Mucilaginibacter paludis DSM 18603: one gene and its partner. The main gene of each other region encodes a partner of the protein of the gene in region 2 in a complex. Links are inferred from orthologs where the notes say so. Each region holds a gene or a part of one and is shown on either strand. Other genes may lie near its edges. The genes, in order: groL and metK.

The links.
Region 1: the proteins of metK (region 2) and groL are in contact, whole or in part, in a cryo-EM structure (PDB 8P4O), measured with the Escherichia coli proteins. The link is inferred for Mucilaginibacter paludis DSM 18603 from one-to-one orthologs.

What each region holds. Positions count from the first base shown.
Region 1 is NZ_CM001403.1:4,899,856-4,907,481, reverse strand. The notes cover bases 2,357-5,310. They hold groL (chaperonin GroEL), read right to left. Parts: upstream 4,676-5,310; coding sequence 3,038-4,675; downstream 2,357-3,037. Other genes in these bases: secG (preprotein translocase subunit SecG), read right to left, coding at 5,308-5,310; groES (co-chaperone GroES), read right to left, coding at 4,782-5,072; MUCPA_RS20740 (mechanosensitive ion channel family protein), read right to left, coding at 2,357-2,546. Outside these bases: MUCPA_RS20750 (AAA family ATPase), read left to right, coding at 1-547; MUCPA_RS20745 (DUF58 domain-containing protein), read left to right, coding at 548-1,894; more of MUCPA_RS20740, read right to left, coding at 1,896-2,356; more of secG, read right to left, coding at 5,311-5,637; MUCPA_RS36295 (hypothetical protein), read right to left, coding at 5,645-6,883; MUCPA_RS20715 (LptE family protein), read right to left, coding at 6,917-7,435; MUCPA_RS20710 (sigma-54 interaction domain-containing protein), read right to left, coding at 7,446-7,626.
Region 2 is NZ_CM001403.1:3,640,636-3,648,129, forward strand. What follows is about bases 2,335-5,156. They hold metK (methionine adenosyltransferase), read left to right. Parts: upstream 2,335-3,031; coding sequence 3,032-4,282; downstream 4,283-5,156. Other genes in these bases: MUCPA_RS15450 (diacylglycerol/lipid kinase family protein), read right to left, coding at 2,335-2,816; MUCPA_RS15460 (M16 family metallopeptidase), read left to right, coding at 4,501-5,156. Also shown: MUCPA_RS15435 (ExbD/TolR family protein), read right to left, coding at 1-267; MUCPA_RS15440 (MotA/TolQ/ExbB proton channel family protein), read right to left, coding at 418-1,251; MUCPA_RS15445 (translation initiation factor), read right to left, coding at 1,575-1,916; more of MUCPA_RS15450, read right to left, coding at 1,929-2,334; more of MUCPA_RS15460, read left to right, coding at 5,157-7,194; MUCPA_RS15465 (NUDIX domain-containing protein), read left to right, coding at 7,231-7,494. UniProt on the Escherichia coli protein: Catalyzes the formation of S-adenosylmethionine (AdoMet) from methionine and ATP.

The DNA of each region.
Region 1 (7,626 bases), 1.3 Mb from region 2 along the record:
CAGCTATCAAATGACGGAGCCCTTTATTGTACTGGCCACCCAAAATCCGGTTGAGCAGGAAGGTACCTATCGTTTACCCGAAGCCCAACTGGATAGATTTTTGTTTAAGATAGAAGTAAAATACCCATCGTTAGAAGATGAGATCTTGATTTTAAATCAGCAGCACCAGCATAAAACGGTTGATCAGCTGGCCGAAATTGTGCCCGTTTTAAGTGCTCAGGATATTGTCGCCTTACGCCAGCAGGTACGCGGCCTGTATGTTGAGCCTAAGTTACTGGAGTTTGTGGCCAAGATAATTCACGAAACCCGCAGCCATAAATCGCTTTTCCTGGGTGGCTCGCCACGCGCATCGTTAGCGGTGGTGAACAGCGCCAAGGCATTGGCCGCCATGAAGGGCCGAGACTTTATAACGCCAGAAGATATTATTGGGGTAACCCCTGCTGTATTAAGGCACCGCATTATGCTGACGCCCGACAAAGAAATGGAAGGTGTAACACCCGACGAAGTAGTAGCCCAGATTATCCAGAAAATAGAAATACCCAGATAGGTGAAATCAATTTTTAACCTGTATTACAAAAATTTATTTTTAACCAGCCGGCTATTTACCGGCCTGGGCTGCGCGGTAGTACTTTATTTATTATCCTTCTTTTTTCCATGGTTAGGAGATATCCCTTCCCTGTTTTTCTTTACGCTCGTTTTATTATTTGTAATTGATATTTGGATGCTTTACCGCCTACCCAAAGGCATTTTTGCACGCAGGCATGCACCGGAGCGATTAAGCAATGGCGACGATAACGAAATAGGAATTTATGTAGAGAATTTTTATCCATTTAACATCAGCGTTGGTATTATTGACGAAATACCGCACCAGTTCCAAAAACGGGATGTATGGTTTAAAACCGGCCTCATATCGCGGCAGCATAAACTGCTTAATTACCAGCTAAGGCCAACCAGGCGAGGCGAATATGAGTTTGGCGCCATACGCGTTTACGTGCAATCGCCGATAGGCTTAATTAACCGGCGCTACAACATTGAGCAGGTGGAAACCCTGCCCGTTTATCCATCTTTTTTACAGATGCGTAAGTATGAGCTGATGGCTATTTCAAACCGGCTGAACGAGTATGGCATCAAAAAAATACGGCGCCTGGGTAACAGCATGGAGTTTGAGCAAATTAAAAACTATGTAGCAGGCGATGACTACCGTACGCTGAACTGGAAGGCATCGGCGCGGCGCGGCGATTTGATGGTCAATAATTATACCGACGAAAAATCGCAGCACGTATATTGTGTAATCGATAAATCGCGCTCCATGAAAATGCCGTTTGATGGTTTAAGCCTGCTTGACTATGCCATTAATGCCAGCCTGGTATTATCAAGCGTAGCCTTGTTAAAAGAAGATAAGGCGGGGTTAATTACCATATCCGAGAAAAAAGGAGCTATAATACCCGCCGAACGCAGGCCTACCCAGCTGAATAAAATAATGGAGGTTTTATATAAAGAGAAAACGCGCTACCTGGAAACCAACATGGAGCTGCTGTATACCACCATACGCGGAACGTTGAAACAAAGGAGCCTGGTTGTTTTTTTCACCAATTTTGAGAGTATGTCTGCTCTGCAAAGGCAGTTGCCTTTTTTAAAAAGGATAGCAAAATTCCATTTACTGGTTGTTGTATTTTTTGAGAATACAGAACTGAAGAAATTAAGCGAACAACCAGCCGAGAATGTGGAAGGTATCTACATTAAAACCGTTGCCGAAAAATTTGCTTACGAGAAGAAACTGATTGTAAAAGAATTGGCCCGTTATGGTATACAATCTATTTTAAGTACCCCGCAAAATTTAACCGTGAATACCATTAACCGTTACCTGGAACTCAAGGCAAGGCAAAAAATTTAAATCAGGTTCCTGGTAATTTAATACCTGCGGCTTTAAGATCCTTAATAATGCGTTCCTGTAGGGCGAATTTTACGGATATATATTTGTTGGTGAGCACCCAAACCTGCGTGCTTATTTTTATCCCGTCAATTTCGAGTGCAGATATGCCAATACAGGGCACGCGTTCGGTCAATATATCCGGGGTTTGTTTAATGGCATTAGCAATAATCAGCTTAACCTGCTCAACATCAATAACGTAAGTAAGCTTCAGGTCGATATCCAAGCGGCGTTTACCTTCGCGGGTAACGTTGATGATAACCTCGTTAAATAATTTGCCGTTCGGGATAATCACTGCCTTATTATCGGTAGTTAATACCTCGGTATAAAAAACTTCGATGGCTGTTACCACACCGTCAACTCCCTGGGCTACAATATTGTCATCCAAAGTAAATGGCTTAAGCATCAGAATAAGCACCCCGCCGGCAAAATTTTGTAAAGTACCGGATAAGGCTAAACCGGCGGCAACACTGCCAGCACCAATAACTGCTGTGAAAATAGTGAGCTCAATGCCCATAATTTCCATTACCACAACAACCAGCAGTACGTATAATAGCGTAATAGATAAACTTAAAAAGAATGGCTGTAAAGAGGAGTGGATTTGTTTACGGGACATTTGCCCGCGCAACCTTTTTTTGAGGAACCTGATAACCCAAAGGCCGACACAAAAAACGACGAGACCGAAAAAAATACGAGCGCCATTATTGACAAGCCAGGCGTAGGCCGTGTGATATAAATCTATACTACTATCAGAAGCTTTCTTTGTGGTATCTATCATACCATAAAGGTATTCTTATCTAAATAGAGTTACAAATAATTGTGGTCCTTCAATAATGGCCCAACCTATAATTCGGTTAGATACATATTTAGTTTTTTTGCCTATCGCCTTCATACCCGTCAATAATCAAATAGTGTGCCCTTTAAGTACAAATACCTTTTTTATGGCTCATAAAAGATATAACAGTTGCTTTATCACCTGTTTTATCTCATAATTTATCTGTCTGACAGTGATTTTCAAGATAGGCTTAATCGCCATAAAAAAACCCCTGTTCAGAAAACTGAACAGGGGTTCTATATTTACTTCACCAGGGGCGAAGCGGTATTTGATTACATCATACCGCCCATGCCGCCACCCATTGGAGGCATACCATGGCCACCTTTATCTTCTTCAGTGTCATCAGCTAACACACACTCGGTGGTTAACAACATGGCAGCTATAGAAGCGGCGTTTTGTAAAGCTACACGGCCTACTTTAGTAGGATCAATAACACCGGCAGCAATCAGGTTTTCGTATTTATCGGTACGTGCGTTGTAACCAAAATCAGCAGTTCCTTCTTTAACTTTCTGAACTACGATTGATCCTTCGATACCGGCGTTTTCGCAGATCTGACGCAGAGGCTCTTCGATAGCGCGACGGATAATCTGGATACCAGTATTTTCGTCTTCGTTAGCACCTTTAAGGTCAGTTAAAGCTTCAACAGCACGGATGAAAGCAACACCACCACCGGCAACAATACCTTCTTCAACCGCAGCGCGGGTTGCATGTAAAGCATCGTCAACACGGTCTTTCTTTTCTTTCATTTCAACTTCTGATGCAGCACCAACGTAAAGTACAGCAACACCACCAGATAGTTTAGCTAAACGCTCTTGTAATTTTTCTTTATCGTAATCAGATGTAGTTGATTCGATTTGAGATTTGATTTGGTTAACACGGGCTTTAATTTCTTCTGTTCCGCCCGAACCGTTAATTACGGTAGTGTTATCTTTATCGATAACAATTTTCTCGGCAGTACCTAAGTAAGTTAAATCAGCATTTTCCAATTTGTAACCTCTTTCTTCAGAAATTACAGTACCACCTGTTAAGATAGCGATATCTTCCAGCATAGCTTTTCTACGGTCGCCAAAGCCAGGAGCCTTAACAGCTGCAACTTTTAGTGAACCACGGATTTTGTTAACCACTAAAGTAGCTAATGCTTCGCCATCTAAATCTTCAGCAATAATTAATAATGGTTTGCCGGTTTGTACTTGTTTTTCAAGGATAGGCAATAATTCCTTCATCGAAGAAATCTTTTTGTCGTAGATCAGGATGTATGGGTTTTCCAACTCAACTTCCATTTTATCAGCGTTGGTTACAAAGTACGGTGATAAGTAACCACGGTCAAACTGCATACCTTCAACAGTTTTAACTTCTGTTTCAGTACCTTTGGCTTCTTCAACAGTAATTACACCATCTTTACCAACCTTAGCCATAGCTTCGGCAATTAACGAACCGATAATTTCGTCGTTATTAGCAGAGATAGAAGCAACTTGTTTAATTTTATTATTGTCTTCGCCAACAGTTTGTGATTGAGTCTGCAGGTTTTTAACAACAGCTTCAACAGCTTTGTCAATACCGCGTTTCAAATCCATAGGGTTAGCACCGGCTGCTACGTTTTTAATACCAGCGGTTACAATAGCCTGAGCTAATACGGTTGCAGTAGTAGTACCATCACCAGCAATATCAGCAGTTTTTGAAGCTACTTCCTTCACCATTTGGGCACCCATATTTTCTAAAGAATCTTTCAATTCAATTTCTTTAGCTACAGTTACACCATCCTTGGTGATAATTGGCGAACCAAATTTTTTGTCGATAATTACGTTACGACCTTTAGGACCTAAGGTTACTTTAACCGCGTTAGCTAAAATATCAACACCGCGTTTTAAGGCGTCGCGTGCTTCTACATTGTATTTAACAATTTTTGCCATCTTCTTCTTTTTTAATTTTGAATTATTGATTTAGTGAATTATTGATTTGTTTTATTGGGTATAATCGAGGATCAATCGATCATTCGATTATTCAATAAGTCAATAATTAAAGTACTGCGTAAATGTCAGATTCGCGCATAATTAAATACTCCTTACCTTCGTATGAAGTTTCGGTACCAGCATATTTGCCATATAAAACCTTATCACCAACTTTTACAGTAGGAGCAATAACAGTTCCGGTATCTGCAGCCCTGCCCGGACCAACGGCTACTATAGTTCCAACTTGAGGTTTTTCTTTAGCAGTATCTGGGATGATGATACCAGACGCAGTTTTTTCTTCGGCAGCAGCAGCTTCTACTACTACTCTATCTCCAAGAGGTTTAATGTTTAACGACATAGTTATTTATTTTAATTTGTATTATGGTTATTGAATTATACCGGGTAGAGCACACTAATTATGCCACCACCACTTATTAGTACATATTGACCGATGCTTTGTCAAAATTGCATTAACAGCAAAATAAAGTTAACGCCGGGTTAACATAGCCGTGCCATGATGGCAGTAAACTAAAATAAAAAAGGACTTAAGAAACGTGTTCTTAAGTCCTCGATATTTTATAGAGCGGATGCTCTTATTTTTTCTTTTCTAAACCTGGTAAAGTTGCAGGGGCGTTTGTTGGTGTACTCGGCCTTGATGCCTTGTCAATTTGCTCCTGGTTAACGTTTTCAACTTTGCCGCTACCGCCTTTGCCAATCACATTGATAGCTAACGATAACACAATCAGGGCTATAGCCAATATCCATGTACCTTTTTCAAGGATATCACCAGTTTTTTGCACTCCCAAAAGTTGTGATGAGCTTGAAAAATTGGATGATAAGCCACCACCCTTAGGGTTTTGTATTAAAACGATAAGGCCTAATAAAGCACAAACAATAATGGCAATAATTACTAATAAATACATTTTACTTTTATTTAGTTGATCTTTTCTCTAACAATTTAATCTGGGCCGCAAAGTAACTGCTTTTTTCCGGAAATTTCAACAATAATTTTTGGTAGGTTGAAATAGCCTTTTGATACAGCATTTGATCTACATATATCCGGGCCAAAGTTTCTGACACCATCTCGCCCTCATCTTCGGCACTCTTCTTGGCCTTGTTTTCATTATCAAGGGTATCATTGCTTGGTGCCTTTATTTGGGGATCTTCCTGTATAAAGCGCTCAATAATTTCGTCCTCTTTCCTTTTGGTTTCAACCTCCGGCTTTACGGTACTTTTCTCCAACTCTTCGGCTGCGGTAGTATGAAAAATATTCTCATAATACTGCTGTTGTAATTCTTCCGAAACAATCAACCGGTTTTCGTGGTAGACCGAAGGTTTGTAAGGCGCATAAGGTTGGTTATTGGTTGCATGCTCCTTACGGGTTTTATCAAGCCACCACATAAAGCTGTAGGGCATCTTATCATCGTTGTATTTGGATACCCTTAAATCGTCTTCGGTGCCCATGCTATGCGGCCCGGTAAATTCATCGGCGGCGGCGGTTATCTCATTTTCCTCCTGCTGCTCGTCATCCTCTAACTGAAGTTCGGCCCCATCGTCGGTCGACAAAGACATGCGATTTTTAAAATCAGAATTTGATAAGGAGTATTCTTTTTTTTCATCCTGGCCATTTTCTCTACGGCTATCGGTTTCCGGGTTGGTTTGATTACGATCTGGCCAGCCATATTGCGCCATAATCAGATCTTCCAACTTATTGCTATCAGCTCCTGAAGTTTCAGGCTGCGTACTATCCGGATTGATTTGAATATCCTCTATAGGCGTTATCTCGTCAAAAATTTCGTCATCAATCTCTGCGTCCCCGTCAACCCGGCCATGAGGATCGTGAAAATAGTAAGTAGATGGTTCATTTTGAGGTTCAGACTCTTCCAGCGGCTTAACTACTTGCGACGACGGGGCGGCAGCAAAATATTCAGGGTGATTTACCAGGTTATACAACACACTCCTGTCGGTAGCGTAAACTGCGGCTACTTTGAGTTGCTGCTGAAATCCATCCGGATGATTAACCTTTGCGGAACGCGCAAGCAGGGCATGTAAAATACCGCTTTGTGGATATAGCTCTGCCAAATTTGCTAATTGCAAGGCATGGGTAGCACTCAACTGATCCGGGTTGGCCAGTATATCAGAAAAAAAAACTTTTTGTTCTATATTCAAAATTTGCTCCACGTTGTTGAAACTACGAATTGCTTACCAATTTGCAAAAGCCCTGTTAAAAATATCTTCGGTTAATTGTTTGTTGATATCGGCTATCAATGATTGCTCAACCGGGGCAATTTCGCCGGAAAAGTCTTTAAACCGGGTAAAAGACTCTTCGAAATTATATTTCTTATTGGCAATATTGGTATATTTTGCCTTTACAGTAATACTAAGGCGTGTTTGGCCTGCTATTGGTTGCCTGTTATCGCTGGTAGCCTGTATGGCAGCTGGTGCAATAGTATAACCGGTTATCTGTCCTTCCATGGTAGCATCGGCCTCTCCCCTAACCAGGCTTAAACTTGTTTGCGACCTGATTCGCTCCTTTAAAGCTTCGGTAAATAACTGGCTCATGTTATTTACAACCAATGGTGCGGTGTTTTCAAAAAACATCACATTAATAGTTTTAAGTTCGGGCGGTATAGAGGCGCCATCCAAACTCAACCTGTACGAACACGACTGACTGACCAGCAGCAGGGGAACAACTAATAAAAAAAACAGGCTCTTCCTCATCTAATCAATATTACAAATTTAATTCTTTTATTTTACGATATAAGGTACGCTCAGAAATACCCAACTCCTGGGCGGCAAGTTTACGTTTACCTTTATGCTTTTTTAGCGCCTTACGTATCAAATCCGATTCTTTTTCAATTAAAGATAACGATTCCTCTACCTCTTCGGCCTCGTGGGTAATATTGTAATTA
Region 2 (7,494 bases):
AACAAATACCGCCTTTTCTTGTGGCGTAAAAGTGATATTATATTGCTTGCCCATTTCCTCTAAAATTGAAGCGCGAATGTTAACGCCCTCAACTCCAAAGAAAACTTTACCGCTACCTACTGTTATTGTGGCTATATTGTCTTCAGGCAATACAACTGTTTTAGAGTACGAAGGTATAGCCACAGGAACCGGATCTTCCGCTTTAAACTTGGCTGTCATGATGAAAAAGGTCAGCAATAGAAATGCAACATCGCACATGGCGGTCATATCTGTCACTGTGCTTTTTCGGGCTATCTTAACTCTGGGCATATTTAATTTTTAAATATCTTAATAAATATCAATTGCTACAGCAATGCATCAATTGAACCAGTTTTTAAACCGCGTTAAAACTTTTGCTGTTAATATAAACAGAAAGTATTAACGAACAACGTTCTTGTGTGATGCTGCAAATGTTTGCACGATGCTGAAACCAGTTTCGTCAATTGCATAAGTCAACTTGTCAATTTTAGATGTAAAGATGTTGTACATTACAATTGATATCGCTGAAGTACTGATACCTAAGAACGTGTTGATCAAAGCTTCAGAGATGTGTGAAGAAAGCTCAGACGCGTTAGGAGCACCAGCGGCACCCATGGTACGGAACGCACCAATCATACCCAATACTGTACCTAATAAGCCCATCAGCGTACCTAATGAAACCAATGTAGCAATAATGGTTAAGTTTTGCTCTAACATCGGCATTTCTAACGAAGTAGCTTCTTCGATATCTTTTTGAATAGCCAAAGTTTTTTGATCAACATCCAGGGCCGGCTCAAGTTCCATTTCGCGGTATTTTTTCAAACCTGATTTGATTACGTTAGCTACTGAACCTTTTTGTTTATCGCACTCTGCGCTTGCAGCGTCAATATTACCTGCATTTAAGAATGATTGTACTTTTTTAACGAAAGAATCTACACTACCGGTACCAGAAGCTTTACCGATAACAACAAGCCTTTCGATTGAAAAGGTAATTACCATTAATAAACAGCTTAAAATGATAGGTACAATGAAACCTCCTTTGTGAACCAATCCGAAAACGTCAACTGCTTCATTTGCCGGATCACCACCTTTATAGTGGCTGCTGTTTCCTAAGATGAAAATGTATACTAATATGCTTATACCGATACAGATAGGTATAGCCAGTGAGGAAAACATGCCCGATGCACTTGAGCTTTCTTTTTTAACGGTAGTTGGTTTTGGTGCGTTTGCCATTACTTTAAAATTTTAATTTTAGTTTTTAGTTTTATAAATATAAGTTAATTAAATGTGCTGCTTGGCCCGGATAGCAAATTTATAATTTAAATGCGTTAAAAAAACACTTTTTGCTATTCTTTATAATAAATTAATATTAATTACTCTTTATCTTAATTGGTGAATTAAAAACGTATTTAAATAAAAAAATTGCCCTTACTGAGACAATTTTTTACAATAGAAACCAATTTTTTTTACAATCGCAAGATTGATTTGAAAAAAAATTGTAACTAAAACAATTCTATTACGTCTAAGGCTGATATTTATTGTATTAAGGTGTTAAACTATCCGCCTGCTTTTTTGGCTTTATAGCCTTCGGCTTGCAAAAGCAACAAAATTTTATCCCTAAAGTCGCCTTGTATTAAAATCTCGCCATCTTTAACTGAGCCCCCTACACCACATTTCGACTTTAATTTTTTACCAAGCGCTTCAAGATCCTCCAGGGCGCCAATAAAGTCTGCTATCCGGGTTACCACCTTTCCGCCGCCTTTCCGGTCGAGATAAATTTTGATATTTTGCTGCCTGGGTGACTGAGTTTCGGCTTCCCCTCCATTATCATACTGATATTGAAAGTCGGGATCGGTTGAATACATGATACCCGAAATGTTTTTATTCTTTTTAGACATTATGATAGGTAACTACATTTTATAATTATTGCCAACAATAACTTTCAACGAATGTGGAATCACTTTTATTTCGGCCTCCTTACCCAGCATTTGCGGTTCGCCGTCTAAATGTACAGGCCCGGCTTCTTTTCGTTCTATTTTAATATGCTTTCCGCGGATAATCTCTACATAGCTCGAGCTCTCTGAGGTTTTGGTTAACATCCGCACCCCCATCTCCGGAAGCCGGTATACAGGGAACGGCTTGATAATACAAACATCGATAAGCCCGTCGTGCAGTGATGCACGGGGAGAGATATGTGCATTGTTACCATACTGGGACGAATTAGCGAAACTAAGCATAAAAGCTTCCCGATTGTATACCTTACCGTCGATATCGATATGGTAGGATTGTGATTTATATTTCGAGATCTCCTGTACGGACGACTTAAAATACGACCTAAACCCCCTGGTTCTACCATGCGAAAATACTTCGCTGATGTGGGCGTCAAAACCCATGCCGGCCATGTTAAAGAACCACTGATCATTGATCTTACAGCTGTCTATCTGCGCAACGCGACCGGTATTGATATTCTTTATAGCATCGGCAGTATCCAAAGGGATATTTAAAAACCGGGCGAGCCCGTTACCCGAGCCAAGCGGAATAATAGCCAGCACCTTATCGGTGCCCGCTATGGCCGAAGCTGTTTCATTAACGGTTCCATCGCCTCCAACAGCAACAATCAAATCGAATGATTTTGCACCCTCTTTTGATATTGCTGAGATCGGATTATCCAAAGTACTATAGGCGATCTCGTAATCAAACAATGCGCCGTCGAGATGCTTTTTTATAAGGTCTGGTACCTTATCTTTCGTTTTTCCGCCCGAAACCGGGTTTATAATAAATAATGCTTTCCTTTTCAACTATTTTATGCTTTCAACCGATCAAAAGTAGTTGTATTTTCTGCTTTTATAAAATTGTTTTAACTTCGCCGAACGAAAGTGGATTGATTTGAAAATGCTCTGGTAATCAGGGCCGGATTGCAACCACGTAAAAAAGTGCTAAACCCCGCTTCTTTTTTTACTCCAATCCTATCTGAAAGCCATTTTTGCTGTCTATTATACTAAATTTTCATTGTATGTCATACCTATTTACTTCAGAGTCGGTATCAGAAGGCCATCCTGATAAAGTTGCCGATCAAATATCCGACGCATTAATTGACAATTTCCTGGCATTTGATCCAGAATCTAAAGTAGCATGTGAAACATTAGTTACCACCGGGCAGGTAATTTTAGCCGGCGAGGTGAAATCAAAAACTTACCTGGATGTGCAAAAAATAGCCCGCGATGTAATTAACAAAATTGGCTATACCAAAGCCGAATATATGTTCGACGGAAGTTCTTGCGGTGTATTATCGGCTATTCATGAGCAATCTCCGGATATCAACCAGGGTGTTGACCGCCAATCCAAAGAAGAACAGGGGGCTGGCGACCAGGGCATGATGTTTGGCTACGCTACAGTTGAAACCGATAATTATATGCCGCTGGCGTTAGATATTGCTCACGCGATATTGATCACCCTGGCCGAGATACGCCGTGAAAATACCCAGGTAACCTATTTACGGCCCGACGCAAAATCGCAGGTTACGCTCGAGTACGATGATAATAACCAGCCTGTGCGCATTGATGCCATTGTGGTTTCAACCCAACATGATGATTTTGACGATGAGAAAATCATGCTGGAGCAGATCCGAAAAGACATTATCAGCATCTTAATTCCGCGCGTTAAAAGCAAATATCCTAAATACGAGCACTTTTTTAACGACGATATTAAATACCACATTAACCCAACCGGAAAGTTTGTGATAGGAGGCCCCCACGGTGATACTGGCTTAACCGGCCGGAAAATTATTGTGGATACCTACGGCGGCAAAGGCGCCCATGGTGGTGGCGCTTTTTCTGGTAAAGATCCATCCAAGGTTGACCGCTCCGCGGCGTATGCTACCCGCCACATTGCTAAAAATTTAGTAGCCGCCGGCGTTTGCGATGAGGTTCTGGTACAAGTATCATACGCCATTGGCGTGGCACAGCCGATGGGCATTTACGTAAATACCTATGGAACTGCCAAAGTTAAATTAACCGACGGCCAAATTGCCCAAAAGGTTGAGGCGATATTTGACATGACGCCCTACGCAATTGAAACACGTTTTAAGCTTCGTAACCCCATTTATTTAGAAACTGCCGCTTACGGGCACTTTGGTAAACCTCACCAAACGGTTAGTAAAACCTTTACTTTACCCGATGGTACTGCCAAAACAATGGAGGTTGAATTATTTACCTGGGAAAAGCTGGACTATACTGATAAGGTTAAAGCCGCATTCGGTATTTAACTTCTATAAACATGCTATCGAGCTTCCGTGATCACGGGAGCTTTTTTTATGTCCCATTGCTGCCATTTGGTACTGGTATTTTTTTAAACTTGGCTTAATATAAATCATGTAAATTGTGAATACATTTATACTAATAAGTGATCTACAATTACATGCCAAACCTAACCAAACTCAAGCACATATGTTTTGTGTTGCTCTCTTTTTTATCGGGAGCCGCCATGGCCCAATACGAAAATCCTCTTCCGGTTGATCCTAATGTAAAAGTGGGTAAGCTGCCTAATGGCTTTACTTATTATGTACGTAAAAATGTGGAGCCTAAAAACCGTGCTATTTTATATTTGGCAACCAAAATAGGCTCTGTTTTGGAGGATGATAATCAACGGGGGGTGGCTCACTTTGTTGAACACATGGGCTTTGACGGAACAACCCATTATCCCAAAAACGAATTAATTAATTACCTGCAAAAAGCTGGCGTACGCTTTGGCGCCGACATAAATGCCTTCACCAGTTTTGACGAAACAGTTTACCAATTGCCCATACCCACAGACGATCCGTCGATTTTAAGCAACGGCATTCAAATTATCAGGGATTGGGCACAGGAGGCCACGCTGGATCCGGCGGAGATTGACAAAGAACGGAATGTTATATTAGAGGAAAAGCGACTGAGAAGCGGCAGTGGAGAGAGGATTAACGGCAAGATATATCCGTTAGTTTTAAACAACTCAAGGTATGGCAAACGCATGCCCATTGGTACAGAGGATGTACTAACCGCTGTTAAGCCTGAAACAATTAAACAATTTTACCACGATTGGTACCGGCCAGACCTGGAAGCCATTATTGCCGTAGGCGATTTTGATGTAGATAAAATTGTACAAACCATTAAAGACAAATTTAGCGATCTTAAAAACCCTGAAAACGAAAAGGAAAGAACAGTATATCATGTATCGCTTACAGACGGCCATCAGTTTGGAGTAATAACAGATCAAGAGCATCGCGGAACTTCTGCCGAAATATTATTGAAGCGCCAGGCTACGGTTATGCGTACCGAAGCCGATTACATCAACAATATTACACTATCGATGTTTAACATATTGATTCAAAGCCGCTATCGCGAATTAAAAATCTCCGGCAATCCAGAAATTGCAAACACCTCGGCAGGGGTAAAATTATATCCCGGCGGCATCAACGTTTATGATGCACACGTCGGCACGGTGCCACAAAACCTTGAAGCGAGTTTAAAAAGCATCTGGCGCGAATCCGTTAAGGCAGCTAAGTTCGGTTTTACACATGATGAATTTGTTAAAGCCTACAGAACCTTTTACGGATCGAAAACCTACGCTTATCAGCATCGCGACAAAATCACATCGGCGACTTATGTTAATCAATATTTAAACAATTTTTTGAGAGGCGATGCTATTCCGGGCGAATGGGAGGATATGAAACTAACCGAATACCTGTTACCCAAAATCAGTTTACTGAGTGTCGATCAATTTTGTAATCAATATATTTCAAGCTCCAACAGGGATATTATCATTTTGGGGGCAGAAAAAGATAAGGATGAACTGCCGGATATGCAAACCGTGGAAGGCTGGTTAAACGATGTATTAAAAGAAGATATTGCAGTGCCAACAGATGCTGATGTTAAAAACCAACCGTTGATAGCCAAAAAACCGTCTAAAAGCAAAATCACATCTCAAAAATTGATAGACGGTATTCACGTTACAGAGCTTGTTCTGAGCAACGGCTTAAAAGTAGCTATTAAGCCAACCCACTTTGAAAATAGTTTGATCCGCTTTACATCATTTGGCATTGGCGGTACTGATCCGTATGATCAGGGTACCGACCGTTTATCAGCTGTAACCTCGGCAGCAATTATCAAAGCCGGGGGCTTAGGCGACTTTACGGCTACGCAGCTGAAACAATTTCTCGAAAATCATCAGGTCATAGTTAGCCCCTACATCGATAGATACTTTGAGGGTATTGCCGGCACTTGTACTACCCGAAACCTGGAAATTGCGTTACAAATGATTAACCAGTACTTTACCAATCCGCGTAAAGACTCATTGGCCTATAACACTTATTTAAATAAACTTAAAACAGCCGCTGCTAACCGCAGCCCAGATAACGATTCAGTGGCGAAGGGCCGCAACTTAAATGAGATCAGCTTAAACCGGGTGTATGATATTTATAAAGAGCGCTTTTGCAATGCCGCCGATTTCACTTTTGTTTTTGTTGGCGATCTGGATGTTAAGGATATTGTCCCTTTATTAGAACGCTATTTGGGTTCATTGCCATCAACCAGCCATCCGGACAATTATGCAACCGTAAAACCCGCGCCATTTATCCGGAAATCAAAAATCACTTACTCCGGCATCGAGCCAAAGGCCAATGTAACCCTGCGCTTTTTGGGAAATTATAACTACAGCAATGAAAACAACACCCAACTACAGGCACTAACCGAGGTACTTAAAATACGCCTGGTTGAACGCCTTCGCTTGCAGGAAAGGGCAATTTATCATACAGATGTGTATTATAACATAACTACCGTACCCAACAGCCGGTTTACATTTACAATTAATTTTGTTTGCGCCCCCCAGAATGTGGAGAAACTAAGCATGGACGCTTTAGATGAGATTACTCAGATTAAAAATACTGGCCCGGATGCGGTTAATGTTGAAAAGTACAAGGCTGCCCGGAAACGTTTAATGGAAACTCAGCTCAACAATAACACCTTTTGGCTCAATTACCTTTCTCAACAATACGTTAATCAAGCGGATGCGACCGAAGTGCTCAACTATGCAGCAATGGCAGACCAGGTTACGCCCGAAAGCATCAAAACATGGGCTAACAAATATTTAACAACCGAAAACTATGAGCGCAGGCTGGTTTTACCGGAAACAGCTAAAAAATAATTTTTTTTAACGTTCCCTATTCGCCTATTTTGCACCATGCATAATCCCGAAGAAAATCCCTGGAAAATCACTTCCGAAAGCGCTATTTATGATAACCCCTGGATTAATGTAACGGAATACCAGGTGCTTAATCCTGCTGGCAATCCGGGTATTTACGGAAAGATTCACTTTAAAAACCTGGCCATTGGCGTTTTACCGCTCGACGATGAACTGAACACCTACCTGGTAGGCCAATACCGTTTCCCGCTTAACCAATATAGCTGGGAGATGCCCGAAGGGGGCGGGGCTTTTGATGCCACT